DNA from 2 places in the Peribacillus sp. GL_122 genome. Region 1 is predicted to be linked to the other one. Evidence: riboswitches for the same ligand, from Rfam matches in the RefSeq annotation. Region 1 holds a riboswitch; the other holds the start of a gene.
What was found. A riboswitch is a leader RNA that binds a small molecule or an ion and turns the genes downstream of it on or off. The one in region 1 is predicted to bind ZMP and ZTP.

Region 1 (3,430 bases):
CAAGCTGCAGAGGTGTGAATTACATGATACTAGCAAGAATTATTTTCTAGTAATTGGAAACTATCTGACGGATAACTATCAGAACCCTGTCACTGGGCCTATAACACTCGTTATGGTAACAAAAAAGGTTAGGTACTTTTTTAGATATCCAACCTTTTTTTTGCTGATAAGACACTTTATGAAAGCTCTGCAATAAACACCAGTTGAATTAAATTAATCGATCTTCAACTATAGGGCGCGATTCTTTAATAAGGTTCGCTTTTCTTAATGAACTAACGGGTGCGTTAGCTCTAGATCAGAGCTGTCTTTAAGGCAGCTTTTTCTTTACGGAACTAACGGGGCAGGGTAGTTTAAGAAGCATGGTGTACTCGTACACTATCTGGAGTTAGCATAGTTTCATGGACACATTTTAGTTAAGTCCTTACAATGATTTTTGAGAGGATGTGTCCGTCTTGGAAGGTAAGAATACAGGTAAAATATAATAATGAATTCAAGAAGACTATTGTAGATCTTCATTCGGGTTCGGGGTCGTTTCCTAGCCTTGGTCGCAGCAAGTTATTACATGCTGAAAATGATAAACGAACACCATTGGATGTTAAATCCGAGGATGATATTTCCAGTTAAGAAGCCTCGTGCCATTTCAATAAAAAGATGAGTGATACGAGTTATTTTATTATAAGGATTTAGGGACATCATCTAGTTTAAGGAAATTTAATCTACGTTCATCACTCTAGCTATGCCGAGTGTGTTTCACATTAGTTAAATATATTAGACACTAATTAAAGTTGTGCATAAATTGTGGACAAATCAAAGTGAGATAAAGAGAGATCTTCATCCCTCAGATATTTCCCCCAACTTGTGCATGGCTTTTTTTTGAGGAAGAAAAGAACAGTTATTGTAGAAAAATGCTCAATAAAGGTATGGAGTATTCCAAGTATTTCCTCTGTTGGATCATGAGATTTTAACTATCTGGTTCATTACTCCTATGTAAATGTTGTTGGGATATAATTTGTAAAATATGAACGGTTTATTTTGTGCATATAAGCTCTTAAAGATTTTTAAGTATAATGTTAAAGAGAAAATGATTATATTGATGTAGCATGTGTTCTGAAAATCGAATGTTTGTTTTTGAACTTTAATTCACCTGATTTTTTCAAATTAAAAAGAATATTGATAGGGAATTACGAAAAATCAATGGGGGTATTTATAAAATATAAATATTTTTCAAGTATTGTGAAATTTAAAATAATCCTATATACTATAAAAAAAACTATTTTCCTATATGTAACTGGCGCAACATGGAGTACCATGGGGGAGCATATAGAGTATAAGCCGCGCGCCTGGGCAAACACTTGATTTATAGATCAAGTGTTTTTTATTTTCCTAGGAAGAGGTGTAGGTAGAGATGAGTAATATGCATAGAAAGATGGGGACTTTTGCTTTAACTATGACAGGTATTGGTTCTATTATCGGCTCTGGTTGGTTGTTCGGAGCGTGGAAAGCTGCCCAGATTGCTGGACCAGCAGCTATTTTTTCTTGGATTATCGGTATGGTTGTAATTTTATTTATTGCATTATCTTACGCAGAGCTTGGGGCAATGTTTCCTGAAGCTGGAGGAATGGTTAAGTATCCTCAATATTCGCATGGCTCTTTTATTGGATTTTTAGCTGCGTGGGCGAACTGGATATCTATCGCTTCGACTATTACAGTTGAGGCAATTGCTTCAGTACAATATATGAGTACGTGGCCTTGGGAATGGGCCAGTTGGTCTCATTCTTTAGTTGATAACAATATCTTAACGACTAAAGGATTATTCATAGCTTCTTTACTATTATTGTTCTATTTCTTCGTCAACTATTGGACAGTTAACCTTTTTGCTAAGGCAAATTCATTTATTACTATTTTTAAATTAATTGTTCCAGGTGTAATGGCAGGATCCTTATTTTTTGCTGGATTTCATGGTGAAAACTTTACAAGTTCTCAAGGTATCGCACCATATGGTTGGGCAAGCGTTTTAACAGCAGTAGCTACTTCTGGTATCGTGTTTGCGTTTAATGGATTTCAAAGTCCCGTAAATATGGCAGGAGAAGCGAAGTCGCCGAATAAGTCTATACCTATTGCTGTTATTGGGTCTATTCTAATTGCAGGTTTTATATACGTTATTTTACAAGTTGTGTTTATCGGTGCAGTTGATCCGTCTATGATCGTGAACGGATGGAGTCATCTGAATTTCAATTCACCTTTTGCTGATTTGGCAATTGCTCTTAGTCTAAACTGGTTAGCGATTGTATTGTATGTAGATGCGTTTGTATCACCGTCTGGTACAGGAGCTACTTACACAGCTACAACTTCGCGTATGCTTTATGGAATGCAGAAAAATGGGTACTTACCGAATATCTTTGGTACATTACATCCACTTTATGGTGTTCCTCGTCCAGCGATGTTATTAAACTTAGGCGTATGTTTTATCTTTTTATTTTTATTCCGCGGATGGGGCGTACTTGCTGAAGTGATTTCAGTTGCTACACTTATCTCGTACATCATGGGGCCAGTTGCATTGACAACATTAAGACGTACAGCTTCTCATTTTAATCGTCCATTTCACTTAAAAGGCGCTTCTATTATTGCACCTTGTGGATTTGTTTTCGCATCGCTTACTTTATACTGGGCGCGTTGGCCATTAACAGGAGAAGTCGTTTTCATCATTGCCATTGGACTACCTATTTACTTTTATTATCAAGCTAAAAATAAGTGGAATGGATTCAAAAAACAATTTTTATCAGGTGTTTGGATGCTTCTTTACTTAGGTTGTATGATTTTCATTTCTTATATTGGAAGTGAGAAGTTCGGCGGAAAAAATATTCTTACATTTGGTTGGGATATGGTGGTCATCGCATTTTTAGCACTTGGTTTCTATTGGTGGGGAGTCAAGAGCGGGATTAAAACAGAATACATGGCTGAGGCTGAAAAAATTAACAAAGAATTTATCAATAAATAACTTTTATAGTAGACACCGCAAAATGAGTAAAAAGAAAACATGGTTATTTTTTTACCATGTTTTCTTTAGTTTATAAAAAATTTTTTATAGGTGGATTCATCATGGAATATTATAAAATTATTTAAAATAGTGGTAAAGAATCGAAAATAGTGCTTATACTGGGTTGTTAGTTTAATAAGAATAACTAAAAAAGTCGATTCCTTGAGATGGAAATCGGCTTTTTTAATAGGTGACATTTCCTTAGCGTTGTAAATCCGCATTCTCCTGACGCTACCCCAATAGGGGGTAGCATCGAGAAAACCTTCAAGAAAGCCACGCTACGAACTGCATCTTAAAATTCATTCCCCAGAAATAGGAATCAAATTTGAAGAAGCCGACCAATAAAGGTCGGCTTTTTTCATACTATTTTAGCAGCAGCCTCCATAACCGCCC
Region 2 (3,430 bases), 1.2 Mb from region 1:
AAACGCAATCGCAGAAAAGGATTTTCAAGTGGCTCAAATGCTTGATGTATTAATATTTGAGGATAAATGGGAGGATGACATATGACTAAGCTCAGAATCCTTTTAACCATTCCAATTTTGCTATATGGAATTTACATATTTGTTGCCATTCAAAACGATAAGAATATTCCACTTTATTTGCATCTTCTATTCGCAATCTACTTGATGTTGTTTGTACATTATGAAGAAAAAACGGAGGTGAAACCATGACAGATTTTTATCTTGGAGAATTTCGATATAACCCTTGCCAGGCTGAGTTCGTTGTAGACCCTAGGTTCTCAACACGTGAGTCAGTGTAATATGATCACCACAATAAGTGGCTTTTTTTGTTCAAAAATCATTAATAAATCCTAAAAAAAGCCCCAACTCCTTAAAGGAATTGAGGCTTTCACCATTTATCATCTCAATTAGATAATACGAGTTGTAACGATGCCTTCGATTTGTTTGATTTTTTCTTCCAAGCCAGGAATGATATCGCCGTTTACTTCACCGTCAATGTCGATGATCGTATATGCATATTCCCCACGGCTTCTGTTAACCATGTCAGCGATGTTCAGATTAAAGCCAGATACAGCCAGTGTGATTTGCCCAACCATGTTCGGAACGTTTTCGTGGAAAGTTGCCACACGACGGTTTCCTGTATAAGGAAGAGAAGTGTTTGGGAAATTCACAGAGTTCTTGATGTTCCCTGTTTCTAAAAAGGTCTTCAACTGACGAGCTGCCATGATGGCACAGTTTTCCTCTGATTCTAGTGTAGAGGCACCAAGATGCGGAATCGGAACGACATTTTTCATTTTCAACACGTTTTCATTCGGGAAGTCAGTAATGAACTTGCCTACTTTTCCGCTTTCAAGTGCAGCTTGCATATCATCTTCATTCACTAGCTCGCCGCGTGAGAAATTCAAGATATGGACGCCCGGCTTCATGATGCTGAATGTTTCTTGGTTAAACATTCCTCTTGTGTCGTCAGTTAATGGAACGTGTACTGTAATATAATCAGATTCTGCAAACAATTCTTCAATCGTCATGGCGCGCTGTACATTGCGGGACAAGTTCCAAGCTGTATCAACAGAGATGAACGGGTCAAACCCAATGACATCCATGTCCAAATCCAGGGCATCATTCGCTACAAGTGCACCGATCGCACCTAAACCGATTACGCCAAGAGTTTTCCCCTTGATTTCTTTACCAACGAATTGTTTCTTTCCTGCTTCAACAAGCTTTGGAATTTGTTCTCCTTCGCCTTCAAGCGTCTTTGTCCAGGCCACACCTGCAAAAAGGTTACGAGATGAAGCCATTAATGACGTCAGCACCATTTCTTTTACAGCGTTTGCGTTAGCACCAGGTGTATTGAAAACGACAATTCCTTGCTCGGTGCATTTGTCGACCGGAATATTATTGACTCCAGCTCCTGCCCTTGCGATTGCTTTTAACTGATCGCCGAATTCCATAGTATGCATGTTAAAGCTGCGAAGAACGATCGCATCAGGGTTTTCACTGTCATTGTCGACCTTAAAATCGCCTTTATTGAATACATTCAGCCCGCTTTCGGCAATATTATTTAACGCTTTGATTGTTTTGACTTTTTCTAAAAGTAATGTGCTCATTTTGTTTGCTCCTCTTTTGACTATGATAGTTTTGAAATTTCAAAATACTGACAAGATTTTTAAGCCCATGAAAATCTGCATACTTTAAACCTTCACTATCTATTAATATACAGAAAGAGGCAAGGGATAAAATCCCTTACCTCTGCCCAGGCGAACGGCTACGACACTATGTGTTCCCTCACGGTTATCCGTGTTTCGCCAGTTGCACATAGTCTTTTTCATTTATTTTATTCTATCAAACTATTCAGCAATCTTCAATATCATTTTCTTTTTTTTTGCAGAAGCCACAACTCACCAGAAATATCGACGAATTCTATTGTTTTATCTCCGAAAATTGGAATATATCGACGAATTCTACAGGTTTATCTCCGAATTGAGAAATATATCGACGAATTCTATAGGTTTATCTCCGAATTGAGAAATATCGACGAATTCTACAGGTTTATCTCCGAAATGAGAAATATATCGACGAATTCTATAGGTTTATCTCCGAATTGAGAAATATCGACGAATTCTACAGGTTTATCTCCGAATTGAGAAATATATCGACGAATTCTACAGGTTTATCTCCGAAATGAGAAATATATCGACGAATTCTACAGGTTTATCTCCGAAATGAGAAATATATCGACGAATTCTACAGGTTTATCTCCGAAAAAATGGAGAGTTTCATTATTATCTAGGACGGTTCAATCTTTTTATTACAACTGTAAATAGTAAAATGACAAAAAACAGGATGAAAATAATTACGAACGGAATCGTCGTTGTAAAAAGGGTGACCCATCCGCTTGTCTCTGTGTCTTCTGGTATAAACTCAATTTTTTCTATATTATGTTCCTTTACGGCGTTATTCATTTTGTCTAGCGAAACTTCACTATCTGGTACAGACGCGATAAAGTATTGATCCTTTTCATACCCTACCAGCTGACCTCTTATTTCATAAACACTATTTTGTGGCTCCACCTTTAAAAATGTCACTTTCCCATCTTCTAAAGTTGTAAAAAATTCATCTTCAGTTAATTTCTCAGTCGGTTCTTTGTCATTATTAATAACCAGCACAATCCCCAAGGTAACCAAGAAGATTAATAAATAAAATACTTTACTACGGAAAATCCGCTTCATCTTATACCTTCTCCCACATTAAACAAACTATAGGCAATAGTATCATATATAGTTAATTATTAACAATTAAGCTATTATGATATTAGTAAAAAATAGGGAGTATAGCAAACTTCAAAAAGGAGGAATCAATATGCTAATAAGAGAGGCAACGGTGGCTGATGCGGAAGGGATAGCAATAGTCCATGTGGATTGCTGGAGAACCACTTATAAAGATATAATGCCGAGTGATTTTTTAGATAATCTGTCTTATGGGCAAAGGAAGGAATTATGGAAAAAGAATATATCCAATGATGAAAATTATGTTTATGTTGCTGAAAATAACGAGGGGAAAATAGTTGGATTCATAAGTGGCGGGAAAAGGGAAAATAATAAAGTTGAGGATTCGGGTGATTTAACTGCGATATATATCCTCGAAAATTTTCAAAGAATGGGGCTAGGTAAGAAACTCATCAAAGAATTATTTTTAAAATACGACGAACTGGGATTTAAGACAATTTTCGTTGAGGTGCTTGAAGATAATAAATCTCGATACTTCTATGAGGCATTTGGTGCTGAATTGCTTAAAACCGAAAAAATCAAAATGGCTGGCGCAGATTTGAATCTATTGGTTTATGAGTGGAAAGACATTAGCCCTGTATTGTTAATGAGCTTCAGATAAGATC

Region 2: linked by a shared signal. The riboswitch ahead of AC3ISB_RS22450 (phosphoglycerate dehydrogenase) and the one ahead of aimA (glutamate/serine transporter AimA) in region 1 are both predicted to bind ZMP and ZTP.

The regions. Positions count from the first base shown of each region.
Region 1 is NZ_CM174415.1:3,462,127-3,465,556, reverse strand. It holds gene AC3ISB_RS16700 (DUF1697 domain-containing protein) at 1-18, shown strand, start outside; ZMP/ZTP riboswitch at 1,275-1,353, shown strand; gene aimA (glutamate/serine transporter AimA) at 1,406-2,998, shown strand.
Region 2 is NZ_CM174415.1:4,644,418-4,647,847, forward strand. It holds gene AC3ISB_RS22440 (hypothetical protein) at 1-85, shown strand, start outside; gene AC3ISB_RS22445 (hypothetical protein) at 82-249, shown strand; gene AC3ISB_RS22450 (phosphoglycerate dehydrogenase) at 447-1,646, opposite strand; ZMP/ZTP riboswitch at 1,784-1,862, opposite strand; gene AC3ISB_RS22455 (ATP-dependent metallopeptidase FtsH/Yme1/Tma family protein) at 2,322-2,768, opposite strand; gene AC3ISB_RS22460 (GNAT family N-acetyltransferase) at 2,899-3,426, shown strand.